DNA from 3 places in the Pseudomonas sp. LBUM1668 genome. Region 2 is predicted to be linked to each of the others. Evidence: riboswitches for the same ligand, from Rfam matches in the RefSeq annotation. Region 2 holds a riboswitch; each other region holds the start of a gene.

What was found. Region 2 has a riboswitch for cobalamin ahead of ACA061_RS12075 (TonB-dependent receptor plug domain-containing protein). Riboswitches for the same ligand answer to the same signal wherever they lie in the genome.
Region 1: another riboswitch for cobalamin. It lies ahead of ACA061_RS14810 (CbtB domain-containing protein); the one in region 2 lies ahead of ACA061_RS12075 (TonB-dependent receptor plug domain-containing protein).
Region 3: another riboswitch for cobalamin. It lies ahead of ACA061_RS13470 (ABC transporter substrate-binding protein); the one in region 2 lies ahead of ACA061_RS12075 (TonB-dependent receptor plug domain-containing protein).

The regions. Positions count from the first base shown of each region.
Region 1 covers NZ_CP166787.1:3,307,497-3,313,928, forward strand. The annotation lists gene cobN (cobaltochelatase subunit CobN) at 1-485, opposite strand, end outside; gene cobW (cobalamin biosynthesis protein CobW) at 489-1,559, opposite strand; cobalamin riboswitch at 1,661-1,871, opposite strand; cobalamin riboswitch at 2,767-2,988, shown strand; gene ACA061_RS14810 (CbtB domain-containing protein) at 3,110-3,307, shown strand; gene ACA061_RS14815 (CbtA family protein) at 3,319-4,020, shown strand; gene ACA061_RS14820 (cobalamin biosynthesis protein) at 4,017-4,430, shown strand; gene cobM (precorrin-4 C(11)-methyltransferase) at 4,510-5,256, shown strand; gene nfuA (Fe-S biogenesis protein NfuA) at 5,408-5,992, opposite strand; gene ACA061_RS14835 (fatty acid cis/trans isomerase) at 6,284-6,432, opposite strand, start outside.
Region 2 covers NZ_CP166787.1:2,666,512-2,672,943, reverse strand. The annotation lists gene ACA061_RS12085 (zinc-binding alcohol dehydrogenase family protein) at 1-933, opposite strand, end outside; gene ACA061_RS12080 (LysR family transcriptional regulator) at 1,044-1,934, shown strand; cobalamin riboswitch at 1,987-2,192, shown strand; gene ACA061_RS12075 (TonB-dependent receptor plug domain-containing protein) at 2,286-4,223, shown strand; gene ACA061_RS12070 ((2Fe-2S) ferredoxin domain-containing protein) at 4,223-4,582, shown strand; gene ACA061_RS12065 (ABC transporter substrate-binding protein) at 4,579-5,505, shown strand; gene ACA061_RS12060 (PLDc N-terminal domain-containing protein) at 5,554-5,769, shown strand; gene ACA061_RS12055 (HhH-GDP family DNA glycosylase) at 5,766-6,203, opposite strand; gene ACA061_RS12050 (low affinity iron permease family protein) at 6,288-6,432, shown strand, end outside.
Region 3 covers NZ_CP166787.1:2,989,804-2,996,235, reverse strand. The annotation lists gene ACA061_RS13480 (HD-GYP domain-containing protein) at 1-916, opposite strand, end outside; gene ACA061_RS13475 (GGDEF domain-containing protein) at 1,111-2,616, opposite strand; cobalamin riboswitch at 2,865-3,057, shown strand; gene ACA061_RS13470 (ABC transporter substrate-binding protein) at 3,202-4,215, shown strand; gene ACA061_RS13465 (FecCD family ABC transporter permease) at 4,212-5,228, shown strand; gene ACA061_RS13460 (ABC transporter ATP-binding protein) at 5,225-6,016, shown strand; gene ACA061_RS13455 (GNAT family N-acetyltransferase) at 6,021-6,432, opposite strand, start outside.

The sequences.
Region 1 (6,432 bases), 640 kb from region 2:
GCGAGCCAACGGCTGGCCAGGCAATGAAAGAAATCCACGGCGTTGCCCATGCCGCCCTGACGCAGGAACTGCCAGAGCCGGTCACGATCTTCGGCGTTGACGGTGCTCAGGTCACTGAGTTCCGGATCGGGGCGATCATCACCCGGCACCAGAATCACCTGCACGCCACGCTCGGACAACTCAATCAAACGCTCGATGCCGTAGCGCCAATAAGCGATGCCGCCGTGCAGCGAGATCAGAATGACTTTGGCGTGGCGCAGCACTTCATCGACGTAGAGATCGACCGAAGCGTGATTCTGCACCTGCATGGGATTGGCCAGGCGCAGGCTCGGATAATCCTCGGGCAGTTGCTGCGCAGCTTCGGCGAGCAGCGCCAGGCTGGAATCGCCGCTGCACAGGATTACCAGTTCGGCCGGGGTTTGCCCCAGGTCCGCGATGTTGTCATCCGAGACGAAACCGCCGGGCTGGGTCCTGAGCAGGTGCATGGGTTAAACGCTGAGCGCAGCGCGCAGTTGCGCTTCGAGTTGCGCGGCGTCGAGCTCCTGACCGATCAACACCAGACGCGTGACGCGCGCTTCATCGGCGCCCCACTGACGGTCGAAATGCTTGTCGAAACGCGTGCCCACGCCTTGAATCAGCAAACGCATCGGCTTGTTCGGGATCGCCGCAAAGCCCTTCACACGCAGGATGCCGTGCTTGACCACCAGTTGCGTCAGCGCGTCGAGCAGCAGGCTTTCGTCGGCTTGCGGCAGTTCGATGGAGATCGAATCGAAGGCGTCGTGATCGTGGTCATCGTGATCGTCATCACCGTCGTGGTGATGGTCGTGATGGCTGTGACGGCTGTCTATGTGTTCTTCGGAACCGGCGCCAAGGCCGATCAGCACGTCCAGCGGCACACGACCACTGCTGGCTTCGATGATCTTCACCGCTGGCGGCAGTTCTTCGGCGACTTCAAGACGTACGCGCGCCAGGTCTTCAGGGCTGATCAGGTCAGATTTGTTAAGGATGACGAGGTCGGCGCTGGCCAGTTGGTCGGCGAAGAGCTCGTGCAGCGGCGATTCGTGATCCAGGTTCGGGTCGAGTTTGCGCTGGGCATCGACCTGATCCGGGAACGCGGCGAAGGTGCCAGCGGCCACGGCCGGGCTGTCGACCACGGTGATCACCGCGTCAACCGTGCAAGCGCTGCGGATTTCCGGCCACTGGAAGGCTTGTACCAGCGGTTTTGGCAAGGCCAGGCCAGAGGTTTCAATGAGGATGTGGTCGAGGTCACCGCGACGGGCAACAAGCTCGCGCATTACCGGGAAAAACTCTTCCTGCACCGTGCAGCACAGGCAGCCGTTGGCCAGCTCATAAACGCGGCCCACAGCTTCTTCTTCGGAGCAGCCGATGGTGCATTGCTTGAGGATTTCACCGTCGATGCCCAACTCGCCAAACTCGTTGACGATCACCGCGATACGGCGGCCCTGAGCGTTGTCGAGCATGTGCCGCAGCAATGTGGTTTTGCCCGAGCCGAGGAAGCCGGTGACGATGGTGACAGGGAGTTTGGCCAGTGTTTTCATCGGTATGCCCTTTGGCAAAGTGGCGGGCATACGGGACGAGAACCGGCACCGCGCGTGCGTGCCTGGAGAGTTCGCCACCGGATCACCCCGCCCGGTTGAAATTGAGAATCTGTGACGAGGCAGGTCTCCTGGCTGACGGTGTTCAGGCGCTGGGCCTGGATTCACTGCGCCTTCCCGCGGGCTCTGTGGATTGAGCTTGCAGTGGCGTGGCAGCGAACATCACCGTTCACAGTTGCGGGGGCAGCCGCGGCATTGACCGCGTTCCCTTCTTAGCTTCGGCAATGCCGAAGAACCTCGAAGGCGCAAGGCTACGCATGGTGTGGGGGCGGGTCAATGTTTGGATAGAGGGCATATCCGTTGCTGCGGTGATGGCTACTTAGGGTTCCGCCCTTACGGCGGGTCACCTTTTCCAAACGCCGAAAAGGTAACCCAAAAGGCTTTCCCCCGGCGTACGGCACTTCGCTGAGGCTCAGTGTTCCCTCGCTACGGTGTCCATTCGGGGGCATCGCCTACGGTTTGCTGCGCTGCACCTCCTCTCGATGTATGCGGCTTCGCCGCACGGCGCTACGCGCCTACCCCCCGAATGAACACCTTCGCTCGGCCTGCCGAAGGGGGCTAAGAGCAAGAGCAACATCAAAAGCCAGATCAAAAGCCAGATCAAAAGCCAGATCAAAAGCCAGATCAAAAGCCCCTCACCCTACCCGTCTTCCAGAGGGAGAGGGGACTGATCGAGGTGTTTGGGAGAAGTACACCGACGTGAAACACCGAGTCGAACACCGATTCCGAAAAGCCCAAAAGTCGGCCCCCCCTCTCCCTCGGTAGTGGGCTGGGACGAGGGCAAACCCAACACAAAACCAAAGCCAACCGCACGCTCCTCCCCCACTCAACACAATGAGCGTTAGCTCGAGTGCAGCTTTTGATCTTGATCCGCGGGCGACGTCGGGAGGCTGAGTGGAGGGATTCATCCGGGGAGGACATCGAAAGGAGGTGCAGCGAAGCAAACCGGAATCGATGCCCCGGATGGATTCCGGAGCGAAGGAACCCCGAGCTTTAGCGAGCGGGCCGGACGTAGGAGCAAGCCTTTTTGGTTACTTTTTCGGCGTCTGGAAAAAGTGACCCGCCGTAAGGGCGGAACCATAAGAAGCCACACCCGCAGCAACGGATAAGCCCCCAAAGCAAATTGACTAAAAACCCCACACCATGCTCTCCTACACAACTTGTTACGGGTGCCCTTCACAGGGTGAAACGGGAAACCGGTGAATCATGTGCTTTACTCAGAGCCATGTCAGTCCGGTGCTGCCCCCGCAACGGTAAGCGAGCGAAGCGTCAGATCCACTGTGCCATTGCGGCATGGGAAGGTGACGCTTGCAGGTCGGCCAGACGCCAACCCCTCGTGAGCCCGGAGACCGGCCCGCAACACACAGCGCGCAATTGGCGTGCTGAACATAACAAACCCGCGGTGGGCGGGCGCTGTTTGAACCTCTGCGTGCCCGCGCCGCAGGGGTTTTCATGCGCTCTTGTCCACCCCTGACATTCCAGAGGGACGCGCCATGTCGATCATCACCAGCACCGGCAGTAACACGGACAAAATCTCCAGCACCACCACCCTGAGCCAACGCCTGACCGCCGCTGTTTTCGCGTCGATCCTGGGTGCAAGCCTCGTCTATTTCGCCGGTTTCTCGCACATTGAAGCCGTGCACAATGCGGCTCACGATACCCGCCACAGCGCCGCGTTCCCGTGCCACTGAGACCTGCCGACATGATCAAGCGAATTGCGCAAACCGCAGGTTTCACCGGCCTGCTGGCCGCCCTGCTGCTCACGCTGCTGCAAAGTTTCTGGGTGTCGCCGCTGATTCTTCAAGCCGAAACCTATGAAAAATCCGAGCCTGTTGCCGCGGTTCACGAACACGCCGCCGGCACCGCTGCGCACACCCATGATGCCGAAGCCTGGGAGCCGGAAGACGGCTGGCAGCGCGTGCTTTCGACCACGGGTGGCAATCTGGTGGTGGCCGTGGGTTTTGCCTTGATGCTGGCCGGTCTCTACACCCTGCGCGCGCCGACCAAAACCTCGCAGGGTCTGCTGTGGGGGCTGGCCGGTTACGCGACGTTCGTCCTCGCACCGACCCTGGGCTTGCCGCCTGAACTGCCGGGCACTGCCGCGGCGGATCTGGCTTCGCGGCAGTTGTGGTGGATCAGCACTGCCGCTTCAACCGCTGCCGGTCTGGCGTTGATTGCGTTCAGCCGTCATTGGTTGATGAAAATCCTCGGTGTGGCCATCCTCGCTGTACCGCACGTGATCGGCGCACCGCAACCGGAAGTGCATTCGATGCTCGCGCCAGAAGCACTGGAAGCGCAGTTCAAAATCGCTTCGCAATTGACCAACGTAGCGTTCTGGCTGGCCTTGGGCCTGATCAGCGCCTGGTTGTTCCGCCGCAAGATCGATGGTCAATACCACGCATGACGACTGACAGCGCAGCGCCGACTTTCGTGGTCGGTCTGGGCTGCCAGCGCGGCTGCCCTGCGAGCACGCTGCGCGCGTTACTCGATCAAGCCTTGCAAGCCAATCGCATAGAACTGCATGCCGTGAAGGCTTTGGCCAGTATCGACTTGAAGCGCGATGAACCCGGCTTGCAGGAACTCGCGAATCAACTGGCCCTGCCGCTGCTGTATTTCAGCAGTGAAGAATTGGCCAGCTATGCACAGCGACTCAGCCACCATTCGCAGATTGCCTTCGAGCGCACCGGTTGTTATGGCGTAGCGGAAAGCGCCGCACTGGCACTCGCCGAACAGCTGATTCAGGCACCGGCAAAGCTGCTGATTTCCCGACAAAAATACGCTCAGGCAACGCTGGCATTGGCCGGCGCCGCGTAAATTCCCGATAATCCCCGCCATTCATCATGAGCAATCTTCATCTGAAGCGTTGCCGCGCCTATTTCCCAAGGATTCTACGATGACCGTTTACTTCATCGGCGCCGGCCCCGGCGACCCGGAATTGATCACCGTCAAAGGCCAGCGACTGATACGCAGTTGCCCGGTGATCATCTACGCAGGTTCGCTGGTACCCGCGGCGGTGCTCGAAGGTCATCAGGCAGAGACACTGGTCAACAGCGCTGAATTGCATCTGGAACAGATCATCGAGCTGATCAAAACCGCGCACGCCAAGGGCCAGGATGTGGCGCGGGTGCATTCGGGGGATCCGAGTCTCTATGGCGCGATTGGCGAGCAGATCCGCTATCTGCGTGAACTCGATATCCCGTTTGAAATCATCCCCGGAGTGACGGCGACCGCGGCATGCGCGGCGTTGTTGGGCGCAGAACTCACGCTGCCTGACGTATCGCAAAGCGTGATCCTGACCCGTTATGCCGACAAGACGGCAATGCCCGCCGGCGAAGAGCTGGGCAGTCTGGCGCAGCATGGCGCGACGATGGCGATTCATCTGGGGGTCAATCATCTGGAAAAGATCCTGACTGAACTGCTGCCGCATTACGGCGCGGATTGCCCGATCGCGGTGATTCATCGCGCGACATGGCCGGATCAGGACTGGGTGGTGGGAACGCTGGCGGATATCGCCGAGAAAGTCGCCGCCAAAGGGTTTCGGCGTACGGCGTTGATTCTGGTTGGGCGGGTCTTGGGGAGTGAGGTGTTCAGCGAGTCATCGCTGTACCGCGCCGGGCATGCGCATCTTTACAGACCCTGAAAATCAAAAGATCGCAGCCTTCGGCAGCTCCTACATTGGAATACATTTCCCTGTAGGAGCTGCCGAAGGCTGCGATCTTTTGATCTTGTACTCCAGACAACGCATTCATCACGGGAAAAATGCGTCGTCGCAATCGCAGTGAACGCCGTACTCAGTAGTAGGCGTTTTCTTTCTGCGTATGGTCGGTCACGTCGCGAACACCTTTGAGCTCGGGAATACGCTCAAGCAACGTGCGCTCGATGCCTTCCTTCAGGGTCACGTCTGCCTGGCCGCAGCCTTGGCAACCACCACCGAACTGCAAAACAGCGATGCCGTCTTCAACCACATCGATCAGGCTGACCTGACCGCCGTGGCTGGCCAGCCCCGGGTTGATTTCGGTTTGCAGGTAATAGTTGATGCGCTCGTTGACCGGGCTTTCGGCGTTGACCATCGGTACTTTGGCGTTTGGCGCCTTGATGGTCAGTTGGCCGCCCATGCGGTCGGTGGCGTAATCGACAACGGCGTCATCGAGAAACGCTTCGCTGAACGAATCGATGTAAGCGGTGAAGCTTTTCAGCCCCAGCGCGGTGTCTTCAGGTTTTTCTTCGCCCGGCTTGCAGTAGGCAATGCAGGTTTCGGCGTACTGGGTGCCAGGCTGGGTGATGAAGACGCGGATGCCGATGCCCGGGGTGTTCTGCTTGGAGAGCAGATCGGCCAGGTAATCGTGGGCGGCGTCAGTAATGGTAATAGCGGTCATGGAAACTCCTCGCAGGCTTGTGGCGGAGTTTACGCCAATCGTTGCGCCGGACAAAGTCCTAGTATTTTTGTCAGGAATGATTCTCGACAGGTTCATCGTCTATTTGGGTCTTGACGCATATGGGGACTGCACTGAAATCGTAAGTACAACACTTCACCCTGTGGGAGCGGGCTTGCCCGCGATGACGGAGTGTCAGGCAACATCAATGCTGAATGTGCCGACCTCATCGCTGGCAAGCCAGCTCACACAGGGATCTGTGGTCTAGTCAGAAAGGGTGACCGCAGGCATCGATTAAAGATTCTCGTAGCGGTTCATGTCCAGCACGCCCTCTTCCACCGGCTCGGTTTCATGGATGTACTGACTCAGATCGTGGAAATAGAACCAGAATTGCGGATGACTGCGACGTATGCCCCAGCGTTCGACGATTTTTTCGAAACGGT
Region 2 (6,432 bases):
GGCGTTGATCGCGCCGAAGTGCTCGCCGACGGTGGTCTGCAAAACCCCCAGATCAATCAGGTCAGAGACCCGGCTCAGCAGGTGATGCTGCTCGATCATGTCCGCCGTTTCGTACAGCGAACGGGTGAACATCAACTCCCAATGCAGCGACAATGACTTACGCTTGAGCGGCATGACATCAAGGCTCTCGGGATCATCAATCACCGCTAGACGCCCCTGTGGTCGCAGCACGTCGATCAACTGTAGAAAGTGCTGTTCGGTGTGGGTCAGGCTGGCGACGTAATCGACTTCGGCAATCCCGAGGGCCTGCAACTGAGCGAGCAGTGGCTGGCTGTGATCGATGACGTGATGGGCGCCCAACTGCTTCACCCAACCAGCGGTCTCCGGGCGCGAGGCGGTGCCAATCACCGTGAGTCGGGTCAACTGGCGAGCCAGTTGCACCAGCATCGAACCGACGCCACCTGCCGCGCCGGTGATCAACAGGCATTTGCCCTCCCCGCTGGCCTCGGCGACACCGAGACGGTCGAACAATAATTCCCACGCCGTGATCGACGTTAACGGCAGTGCCGCCGCCTCGGCAGCACTCAACGAACGCGGCTTGTGCCCGACAATCCGCTCATCCACCAAATGCAATTCGCTGTAGCTACCGCTGCGAATAATCGAGCCGGCGTAAAACACTTCGTCGCCCGGTTGAAACAGCGTCACTTGCGAACCGACTTCGCGGACGATGCCAGCCGCATCCCAACCGAGAATTTTCGGTTCTTTGGTGAAAGTGCCTGCGCGCACCTTGGTGTCGACCGGGTTGACTGAAACGGCCCGTACCTCGACCAGCAGATCACGCGGACCGGGCACTGGCGTAGCCATCTCGATGTCTTGCAAGGATTGCGGATCTTCAATGGGCAGGGCGTGTTGTACAAATGTGATGGCTTTCATGGGGGCTCGCTGTCTGAAGGGTTGAAGCATTCACGTGCCACCATCTTCGGCTTCCCACGGAGAAAGAAAAACCTGCAGAATGCGCCAACACTTTCACTACAGAAGAGAAAATGATCCGTATCGATGATCTCGCCCTGTTCACCCGCAGCGCAGCGCTGGGCAGCTTTACCGCCGCGGCGCTGGAGGCCGATTTGTTGCCGGGGCAGGTCGCCGCCGCCATCAAACGCCTGGAGCGCGAACTGGATGTGCGCCTGTTTGCGCGAACCACCCGCAGCCTGCGTTTGACTGCCGAAGGTGAGCAATACCTGCCCACCGCCCACGCCGTGCTCGAAGCCCTGAAGCAAGGCGAGGAAAACCTGCGGGGTGAAAACGCCACGCTGCGCGGCGTGCTGCAAGTCACTGCGCCGTCTGATCTGGGGCGCAATATTCTGCTGCCTTGGTTAACGATGTTCCGTCGTCAGCATCCGGAACTGACACTGCGCCTTGTGCTGTCGGACCAGAAAGCCGATCTGTTTCGCGACCCGGTGGACGTCGCCATTCGATACGGTACCAACGAAGACGCCAACTACGTGGCTCTGCCACTCGCGCCTTGGAATAACCGGGTGCTGGTCGCATCTCCAGCCTATGTGCAACGCCACGGGCAACCGAAAACGCCGGACGACTTGTTGAATCATCCTTGCCTGCTCTACCTGCAGAATGGTCGGGTCTACGACAAATGGTGCCTGGCCGGACAGACGATTCAAGTCTCTGGCCCGCTGTTCAGCGACGACGCCGATGTGGTTCGGCGCTGGGCACTGGACGGTGAAGGTATCGCCAACAAATCCTGGCTGGATGTCAGCGCTGACGTGAGCGCAGGACGCCTGCTTGTGCTGCTGCCGGACTTTGCGGGAGAGGCCTCGCCGTTGAGTCTGGTGTGCCCGCATCGCAAACAAATCTCCCCCGCGGTATCGCAACTGTATGCGTGGTTGAGCAACCAGTTTGCCGCTCTACAGCGGGGCTGAACTGAGCGTCCGATAATAGCTGCGGCGTTGACGAACGGTCATTCGAGTGTTCAGATGCCGTCCAGTTTCAGGTGTCCCATGCCGCCGTGCATGGGGTGAAACGGGAAACCGGTACGTTCTTTTTGAACAAGTCCGGTGCTGCCCCCGCAACGGTATGCGCGTGATGCTTTCGACACACCACTGTGGCCAGACGGCCATGGGAAGGTGAAAGCATCGATACGCGTGAGCCCGGAGACCGGCCCGAAATATCTGTTTGGCAAAATCCTGCGGTGGGCGGGCATGGGCCGGTGTCGGCGTGTGCGCGATGCCTTCTCCTGCATGCTCTTCTGCGAAGATCCTTTCGAGAAGACAATGATTCGACCTTTCAACACCTCTGCTCCATCCCTGTTATTCGGTTGCCTGTTCAGTCCGCTGCTGCTGGCTGACGACGCGCCACTGGAACTCAATCAGCAAATCGTTTCCGCACCGTCGGTGGAGTCCACCACCGTCGCCGACATGGCGCATTACGGCAGCAAAGTGGACATCGTCAGCCGCGAACAGATCGAGCGCGCCGGCCCCGCGGCGGATGTCAGTCGCGTCATGCAGATGTTCATTCCCGGCCTCTACGTCGCCCCGAAAAACGGCCCGTTCGACTACGGTACTTATTCCCTGCTGGGCGGGCGCAACGACGATACGCTGATCCTGCTAGACGGCGTGCGCTTGAACAACCGCTTGTACGGCGGCTTGTACCTGGACACCTTGCCGGCCAACGCCATCGAACGTATCGAGGTGCTCAAGGGTGGGCAGAGCCTGTTGTTCGGCACGCAAGCGGTGTCGGGGGTGATCAACATCGTCACCCGTTCGCCGCAGCGTCGAAAGGCCTCGGGCGAGGTGAACATGGGCCTCGACACCTTCGGCGGCACCACCGGCGATGCCCGGCTCGAGAACATCTTCAGCAACGGTTTCGGCGATCTGGGCTTGCTGGCGTATGTCAGCCACAACGTCTCCGACGGTTACCAGCCGTATCGCAACCGCGACATGAAAAACGTCACCGAGAAAAACCGTGCTTATGAAGTCACCACGTTCGGTGGCAAGGCGATTCAATCGTTTGGCGACGACTCGCGGCTGGAGTTGTTCTACCAATATGCCGACGCCAACCTCGATTTCGCCCGCCCGGTCGATAACCACAAAACCACCAACGACCGCGTGCAACAGATCGCCACAGCGACCTTCGAGCAAAATCTCAATGAACGTCTGAGCTACTTCGTCAAAGGCCATATCAACGATTGGGACACCCGCTACACGCGCATCAATAATGTCGAGGGCGGCGCCACCAAAGCCATCAACCACAACGACTATTGGGGCTTTACCGATTGGGGTGTGCAGGCCGAAGGCAAGGCTGAATCGTCCGGCGGTCATGTGCTGGTGTTCGGCACCGACAACCAATGGTTCAAAGGCCAGGACGATGTGCTGATCATCGACAACGACAAGGCCGAAGCCCACGCGATCTACACCCAGTTGCGTCCGCAAATCGACGCCCTGCCCGACTGGCACCCGAGCGTCGGCTTTCGTCACGAAGCCATGGGCGGCGGCGACAGCGCCACGGTCGGCATGCTCACTTCGCTCTACGATCTCAACGACAACTGGGCACTGCGCGGTCAGTACGGCAGCGCCTACAAACTGCCGAACGCCGAGCAATTGTTCGTCAACGAACCGGGCGACGAGATCGGCAACCGCAACCTTAAACCGGAAAAAAGCCGCAACGCCGAACTGGGCCTCGACTACAAGGGCCTGCTGCTCGATCGCGCGTTCAGTGCCAGCGTCACCGTGTTCAAACGCAAGATCGACGACCTGATCACCCTCGACGATAGCCACTGGGTCAACGGCGAGGGCCAGGTGCGCATGCGCGGTTTCGAGGCTGACGCGAAACTGGCGATCAACGCGCAATGGAGCCTGCAAGCGGACATGACCCGCAACCTCACCGAGTCGCGCAGCGGCGTGACCATCAATGACATCCCGAGCTTCTTCGCCCGTTCGCGCATAGGCTTCGAGTCGGAAAATCGCATGTGGGGTGCCGGCGGCGCGATCCGCTATATCCGCGATGTGACCAGCTCGAAACAGGTCGAGTACGGTCACTATTCAGTGATCGATGCCGATGCTTATCGCTACCTCGACAATGCCCGTCAACACCGCGTCAGCCTGCTGGTAGAGAACCTCTTCGACCGCGATTTCGTCACCAGCCGCGCCAGCAACGTTGACAACCTCGGACGGCCGTTCACCTCAGAAGTACGCTACACGTACCGCTTCTGATGGCTGACTTCAAAACGGTCGACGGCATCGACACGCACCCGGACTGGTCGCACGTTCCCGAACATGCGCGCCACGTGTTCCTCTGCACCGGCCCGCGCTGCACCCAGCGCGGCGCTTTGCAGTTATGGAAAACCCTGCGCCGGCACCTGCTGGCGCACAACCGCATCGAAACCCCGGGCGGCGTGTTGCTGACGCGCACGCATTGTCAGTTCCCGTGCAATCTGGGGCCGATTCTGACGGTGTATCCCGAGACCTGCTGGTATGGCGTGCACAGCGACGCCGACGTGCAACGGCTGGTCGAGGTGCACCTGGTCGGTGGTGAGATGGTCGAGGATTTACTGATCAAGGAGCGCGCATGAGAACGCTTGGGTTATGCCTGATGGCCCTGCTTTGCACATCACCGGCACTCGCTGACAATTATCGAAACTGCGGCGAAACCTGGAGCGCTGCACAATTACCGCCATCGCGCATCATCGCACTCAATCAGCACGCAGCTGATCTGCTGATCGCCCTGGATGCAGGCCCGACGTTAGTTGGCGTTGCCTATCTGGACGACACCCATACCGGGAGTCGAAAGACCGAGTACGCCGGGGTTCCGGTGATCGCGCCGCGCTATCCATCCAGCGAAGTGCTGTACGCGCAGAAACCGGATCTGGTGGTCGGCGGCTTTGCCACGGCGTTCGGCGATGGCGTGACATCACGCTCGGGTCTGGCGCGCAACGGCGTGGCCTCCTATTTACTGGAGTCCGCTTGCGCGGGGCATTCGCTGGATTATTTCGGGCTTGTGCGCAATGACCTGCTGACCCTCGGTGCGCTGCTGCACAAACAGCAAAAAGCGCAGCAACTGAGCGCCGCCATGGACGCCGATCTGGCCCGCGCCCGCGCACTGATCGGCAGCGAAAAACCGCTGTCGGTGTTCTATCTGGACAGCGAGGTCAACGGGCTGGATTCAGAGGGCGGGCGCGGCTTCGTGACCACCCTGCTCGCTGCTGCCGGGGCGCGCAATCTATTCGCCGAGGTCAACCAGTATCGCGTGACCATAGATCGCGAAACCCTGCTGATCAGCGATCCCGACGTCATCTTGCTGGCCGACGCCGAATGGTCGCCGGCCTGGCGCAAACGTCAGCTGCTGCAAAATGATCCGGTGTTATCGCGCTTGCGCGCCGTGCGTGAGAATCGCCTGATCGACATCCCCTTCACCCACCTGCTGCCGACGGTGGGCAGCGGCCGTGTCGCGCTGCACCTGGCGCAGCAATTCCAGGCGCTGCAGAAAAATAAATGAACCCGCCGAACCTCAAGCCACCTAAGAAAGACCATCAGGAGGTAGCCAATGCATATCGAAACCGTGTGGATCGTACTGGCGGCAGTTCTTCTACTGATTGAACTGTGGGCCATCAATCGGGTGCGCAAGAGTGAGGGGAAATCGAACAACAAGGGGGTCTGGATTGTATTGATCGTGTTTGTGCCGCTGTTCGGGCTCATCGCCTGGGCAATCGCCGGCCCTAAACACATCAGCCCGAGCACCGCCGCGCGTCCTGGCCGTTAACCAAAAAGTACCGGCCCTGCTTCACGCATAAAAATCTCGACGGTCTTCGGACCGATCCCGTCAAATTCCGCCAGGTGTTTCTCGAACGCCTGGCGGTCGGCACTCTCGACCACGATATTGCCGACCTTCCCTGCGTATTCATCATTGAGCTTGTGTGCCAACGCCAGAAGGCGCGTAGCGGTGGTTTCGTCGTACCTCACGTAATGCGCTTCGCCAAGCATCACCACCAATTCACGATGGCTGCAGTTCGCCAACTTGCGCGGCGTGTCGCGCTGACGCTTTTCGACGATCACCCGATAGGCTTGCGCAGCAATATCAGCCTGTATGCGTTTGCCCATCAGGAAACTGGCGATCAACCATTTGAACAGCGCCACCTCATCTGCCGCGTCGCCAAAGCTGATCTCCAGATCTTCTGCCGAGATGGTTTTACCCATGAATCCGCCTCACCAAATTGTAAAAAAGAATTTCAAAGGACTGCTGAGGTCTATGCCTTACCTTCCTCAAGAGCTTGTACGAACATGAAATTCGCGTCTTTCTGCCAGGCCCTGTCCAATTGGGCCGGCAGCTCCAAAACCTTCATCGCCGCCATTGTCCTGATCATCATCTGGGCACTTACCGGGCCCTTCTTTCATTACAACGACACCTGGCAATTGATCATCAACA
Region 3 (6,432 bases), 320 kb from region 2:
TCAAACGGGCGCTGATCGGTATGTCGTCGGCGGCCAGCCCTTGCGGATAACCACTGCCATCCCACTTTTCCTGATGGCCGTAGGCGATTTCCTTGGCCAGATGAAGGAAGTCGACTTTGATTCCTAACTGATCCTCGGCGTGCTGGATCGCATCGCGCCCCAGTGTGGTGTGGGTCTTCATGATCTCGAACTCTTGCGCAGTAAGACGTCCCGGCTTGAGCAGGATGCGATCAGCGATACCAATCTTGCCTATATCGTGCAGCGGTGCTGATTTGAATAGCAGCTTGATGGTTTCCTCATCGAGGAAGTGCCGGAAGCGCGGATGCTCACGCAGCAGTTCGGCCAGCAATCTTACGTAGTGTTGAGTACGGCGAATGTGGTTGCCGGTTTCGTTGTCGCGGGTTTCGGCCAGCGATGCCATGGCGTGAATAGTGACGTCCTGGATGGCGATCACCTCCCGGGTCCGGCGCTGCACTTCCTGCTCGAGGAATTCATTCTGATTGCGCAGGAAGTCTGCCGCCGACTTGAGCTTGATCTGAGTCTCGACCCTGGCCAACAGCACGGGGGGGATTATCGGCTTGGTGATGTAATCCGCAGCCCCCAGACTCAAACCGCGAATCTCGTACTCTGTCGCAACCATGGAAGTCAGGAAAATGATCGGAATATGGCGAGTACGGTGGTCACCCTTGAGCTGCTCGGCAACGTCATACCCGGACAGGCCGGGCATCATGATGTCCAGCAGGATCAGGTCGGGAAGCGGATCGCTTTGCAGAAGACGCAGTGCTTTCTCGCCGCTGTTGGCTGCCTTGATCCGATATTTGTCCTTGAGCAACTCGGCGATCAGCATCAGGTTGTCGGGGGTGTCGTCCACCACCAGGACGGTTGCTGATGGATACAGGTCCTGCACGCTGTCCATGAATGTCGGCTCCCTTTCGTGACCAGTAACGAGTGGGCGCGCTGACGCCGTTCTCTTGCTGGCAAGCGTAGCTAGAAAAACTGCAATCGCTAGAGGAAGTCGCAGGCTCGTGAGAAGGTGCTTTTGTCGGTAGCAAAACACGAATGCTTGAAGAGGCCCTTTGATGCCGTGCCAGACCTAAAGGCGATCGCCTGTCACGACCCACCCCTTACATACTGATTCCGACCCCGGGCCTTGGCGTTGTACAGCGCCTGATCGGCTACCTCGATCAAACCTTGCAGGTGATCCAGTTCCAGCCCCGTGGCTGTCGCAATCCCGATGCTGACACTGACGCGTCCGAGCGGGCTGGCGTTGTGCGGGATGTTTGCTTGCTGCAAGCGGTCGATGATCAGTTGCGCCACGACTGCGGCACCTTCGATGTCGGTGTCCGGCATGATCACGCCCATCTCTTCACCGCCATATCGAGCCACCAGGTCTGAGGGGCGCCGCACACATTCGTCCAGGATTCTGCCAACGGTTTGCAGACAGGCGTCTCCGGCAACATGTCCGAGTGAGTCGTTGAACAGCTTGAAGTGGTCGATATCGATCATCAGCAATGCCAACGTCGTGCCGTCACGTCGTGCGCGCCGGGCTTCCATGGCGAGGCTTTGATCAAAGCAGCGTCGATTGGCCAGACCGGTCAGGGCGTCTTTCATCGCCAGCAACTCCAGCTGCCGATTGGTTGAGAGCAACTGCTGCTGGGTGCCTCGCAACTGATCTTCGGCTTTGGTACGCCGACGGATATCCAGAATCAGGAACCAGCCAATGAGGCCCGTGAGCCCCAGCAGCCCGGTGACCACCACCGCCGACAACAATGCCTCCGTACGCCACGCGGCGAGGGCTTCGCGCTTGCCGAGTGCGACCGTCGTTATCAACGGCAGCCGGTCACTCTTGCGGAAGGCGTAGAGCCGCTCCACACCATCCAGGCTGGAGGTAAACGACGCGGTGCCGACTGATCGATCCACAAGATACTTGGCATAGATGGGCGATTTGGAAAAGTTGCGGCCCATGTCCTGCTCGCGGAATGGATAACGAACCAGCAACGTACCATCGGTGTAAGACAACCCGATGGCGCCCTCCTGCCCCACGTCGATCTTTCCGAACAACCGAAGAAAGTTTTCGACGCCCAAGGTGACCGCCACCACCCCGGCAAACTCTCCGCGCGCATCATTGAAGCGGCGGCTGACGGTGATCACCCATTCCTGATTCGAACGGCTCTGGATAGGCGGACCGATAAAGGTCTCACGGCTGGGATCGTCTCGATGATGAATGAAATAGGTCCGATCGCTGCTATTCGCCCCGGCCGGAATCGGTCGATTGGAGGACATCAGCCAGCGTCCCTGATTGTCGTAAATCGTGATGCCGCTGAGCTGTGGCATCAATGGTTCCTGGCGGATGATCAATGCACTCAGCCGCTGAATCTGCGCGGGGCCGCTACCTTCTATTTCCAGACGCTCGACAAGCCCGAGTAAAAGCAGCGAGCTCTGGCGGACAATCCCCTCGGAGTAGGTAGACAGCGCCTGGGTCAGGTTCAAGCCGTGGACATCCACTTCCTCCAGTGCCCGATCTCGAGAGGCCAATACTTTCCAGACCGTCAATGACGCCAGAGAGCAACCGATCACGAACAGCAAAAGCACAACCAGGTGCGAATCACGCTTCACGTTATTACCTTAAGGAAAGTCCGGTTTTCCGTTCCCGCGACTATTGGGTCAGGGCAATAGCTGGGGCCATTCGTCCTCTTGTAACGCAAGGATACAAGTTGCGCTGAATCGTTGCAGTAACTGAATAGGTGGCGGAAAAGTGCTTTGCGTAAAAGTATATGAATGGTCTGTTGTTACCACCGCCCTCCTGCTGGCGCTGCCCCACGCCTTGAGCTAGCACGCCCGTTCGCCTCAACCGCCACGATCGGATACCATGCCGCCCGCCGGTTTCCAATTGGGATTAATAGGGAATCCGTGATGCGCCCCGCGCATCAAACGGAACTGCCCCCGCAACTGTAGATGCCGAGCCTGCTTCTGAACTGCCACTGGGATTGCTCCCGGGAAGGCTGAAGCAGGCGACGACGCATCAGTCAGGAGACCTGCCGGCCAAGCAACAATCACTAACCGGCGGGGTGTCCGGGAAGGACATCCTTGTGCGCGCGTCACTTCGGTGATCGGCCTGGCACTGCTTTCAAGGCAGCGTAAGCGATGTGTTTCCAGAACCTGCACCCTGGCTCCGTGTACGGTTCAAATGGAGATTGCATCATGCTGTTGCCTCGTTTTGTCGCCCTCGTCGTTGGCCTGGGTGTTAGCGCCCTCGCCCATGCTGCACCGACGCAGTACCCCCTGACGATTGAAAACTGCGGCAGCACGCTGACGTTCGCGCAGGCCCCGGCGCGCGCGGTGACAATCGGCCAGGCCGGCACGGAAATGCTCTTCGCCCTCGGACTGGGCGAAAAAATCGTCGGCACTTCGCTGTGGTTCAACGATGTGCTGCCTCAATACAAGGCGCAAAACGACAACATCGAGCGCTTGGCCGATAACGAACCGAGTTTCGAATCGGTGATCGCCAAGCGCCCGCAACTGGTGGCTGTGGAGCTGGAATGGATGGTCGGGCCGCAAGGCGCGGTCGGCACCCGCGAACAGTTTCACGAACTGAAGATTCCGACGTATCTGATGCCGTCTGACTGCGAGGCCAAGGACAATCTGGTCGGTGCCGACGGCACGCGTCTGGCGCCGTTTCGCATCGATAGCGTCTATAAAAGCATCACCCAGTTCGGTGAGATTTTTGATGTCCAGGCGCGCGCTCAACAGTTGAACGCAGACCTCAAGGCGAGCCTCGCCAACTCGATTGCCATGGCGAATGACAAGAACTCGAAAGACATCAGCGCACTGGTCTGGTTTTCCAGTGCCAGTCTGGATATCGACCCGTACGTCGCCGGACACAAGGGCGTTCCAGACTTCATGCTCAACACGCTGGGCGTGCGCAACGTCGTGGAGTCCGATGAAGAATGGCCAACTGTCGGCTGGGAAACCATCGCCAAAGCCAACCCGACGTTCCTGGTCATCGCGCGCATGGATCGTCGGCGCTTCCCGGCTGACGACTACCTGAAGAAACTGGAATTCCTGCGCAACGATCCCGTAACCCGCAACATGGACGCGGTGAAAAACAACCGCATCATCATTCTCGACGCCATGGCCATGCAGGCCAGCATGCGCACGTTCGACGGCATCGCCGCACTGGCGAGCGCCATCAACGGCTACGACCTGTCCAAATGACCGCGACGTTGATACGCACCCTGTTGGCACTGGCCATCCTGCTTTTAGCGGTGATTGCCGGTGTGGCCATTGGTGAGACGACCATTGATCCCATCGTGGTGTTTCAGGTGCTGGCCAACAAACTGTGGGCGGCCGGTTATGTGCTTGATCCGATCGACGAAGGCATTGTCTGGAACTATCGCCTGACTCGCGCGCTGGTGGCTGCCGCTTGCGGCGCAGGCCTGGCGACTTGCGGGGTGATTCTGCAATCGCTGCTGCGCAACCCGTTGGCCGATCCGTATCTGCTCGGCATTTCCGCTGGTGCCTCGACGGGCGCGGTGATGGTCGCGTTGCTGGGTTTCGGTGCCGGGGCGATTTCCATGTCAGTTGGTGCGTTTGGCGGCGCTGTTGTGGCGTTCGCCGTGGTGGTTTTGCTCGGCCGCGCCGCTGGCTCACCGGGTAATACCGGCCAGATCATTTTGGCGGGGATCGCCGGTTCGCAACTGTTCAATGCGCTCACGGCATTTCTGATCACCAAGTCGGCCAGCTCCGAACAGGCACGCGGCATCATGTTCTGGATGCTCGGCAATCTCAGCGGCGTGCGCTGGCCATCGGTGTGGCTGGCGGTGCCGGTGGCGGTCATCGGGCTCGTTGTGTGCCTGTGGCATCGGCGTGCGCTGGACGCGTTTACCTTCGGCGTCGACTCAGCGGCATCGCTCGGGATTCCGGTGCGGCGCGTGCAATTGCTGTTGATCAGTTGTGCCGCATTGGTGACGGCTGTGATGGTGTCGATTGTCGGCTCGATTGGTTTCGTGGGTTTGGTGATTCCCCACGCTGTAAGGCTTTTGCTCGGCACTCGACACACGCGTCTGCTGCCCGCGAGTGCACTGGGTGGCGCGGTGTTTTTGATTGCCGCTGATGTGCTGTCGCGCACGCTGATCAAAGGCCAGGTGATCCCGGTCGGCGTGATTACCGCGCTGGTCGGTGCGCCAGTGTTCGCGTTGATCCTGATCGGCCGGAGGAATGCCCGATGAATGCGCTGTCCCCGGTGGTCGGCGAATCGGTGCTGCGTTGCTGCGGCCTCGGCTTTGATATCCGCGATGCGCGGTTGCTGCACGAGATTGATCTGGACATCCGTCGCGGCGAAACCCTTGGCCTTGTCGGCCCCAACGGTTCTGGCAAATCCACTTTGCTGAAATTGCTCTGCGGCGTACGCACGCCCAGTCGTGGCGACATCCATCTCCACGGCCAGCGGTTGAAGACGCTGTCGCGCCGAACCATCGCGCAAACGCTGGCGGTGGTTGAGCAGCAGGCGGACACCCTCGACGCGATCAGCGTGTTTGATGCCGTGGCGCTGGGTCGAACGCCATGGCTGTCGGCGCTCAGTCCGTGGTCTGCCGAGGACGATGGCATTATCGATCAGGCCTTGCGCGATGTTGACGCGACGCATCTGCGCAATCGCTCCTGGCGCAGCCTTTCCGGTGGCGAGCGCCAGCGTGTGCACATCGCGCGCGCCCTCGCCCAGCGCCCGCAAATCCTGCTGCTGGACGAACCCACCAACCACCTGGATATCCAGCATCAACTGTCTATTTTGAATGTGGTTCAAGCGTTGCCGGTGACCACGGTGATTGCCCTGCACGACCTCAATCAAGCACTGACTTGTGATCGATTGGCCGTACTGGAAAAGGGTCGCCTGGTCGCCCTCGGCAAACCACTTGAGGTGTTGACCCCGCAACGCCTGCTCGACACGTTCGGGGTGCATGCCCATTACCTGACCGACCCTTTCGACGGCGCGCAGATCCTGCGATTGCGCTCTTCCTGATCCGTCAGTTCTGAATTCGGCAATCCATATGAGTCGTCTGCCAGACCGGGTCGGGATCGACGTTGATCACCTGAAAACCGCGTTTCAGCCAGAAATTGATCGCACCCGGCAAGAACGGATGCGTGTGCAGGTAGATCACGTCGACTCCGGCGTCTTCGGCTGATGATTTCAACGTCTGGTAAAGCTCACTGGCCAATCCTGAGCGTCTGTACTCGGGAATGACAAACAGCCGCACCACTTCCACGACCTCGAGTTGCTGATAGTCGAGGTGTTCGAAGCGCTGGTCATAGGGTAAATAACCGATCGCGGCGACGATGCGGCCTTCATTACGGGCGACCAGAAAACGTCCGGCGCCACTGATGTAAGTCTCTTCAAAATTCGCCAGATCTGGCGGGGTTCCTGTGGCGCTCAGCTTC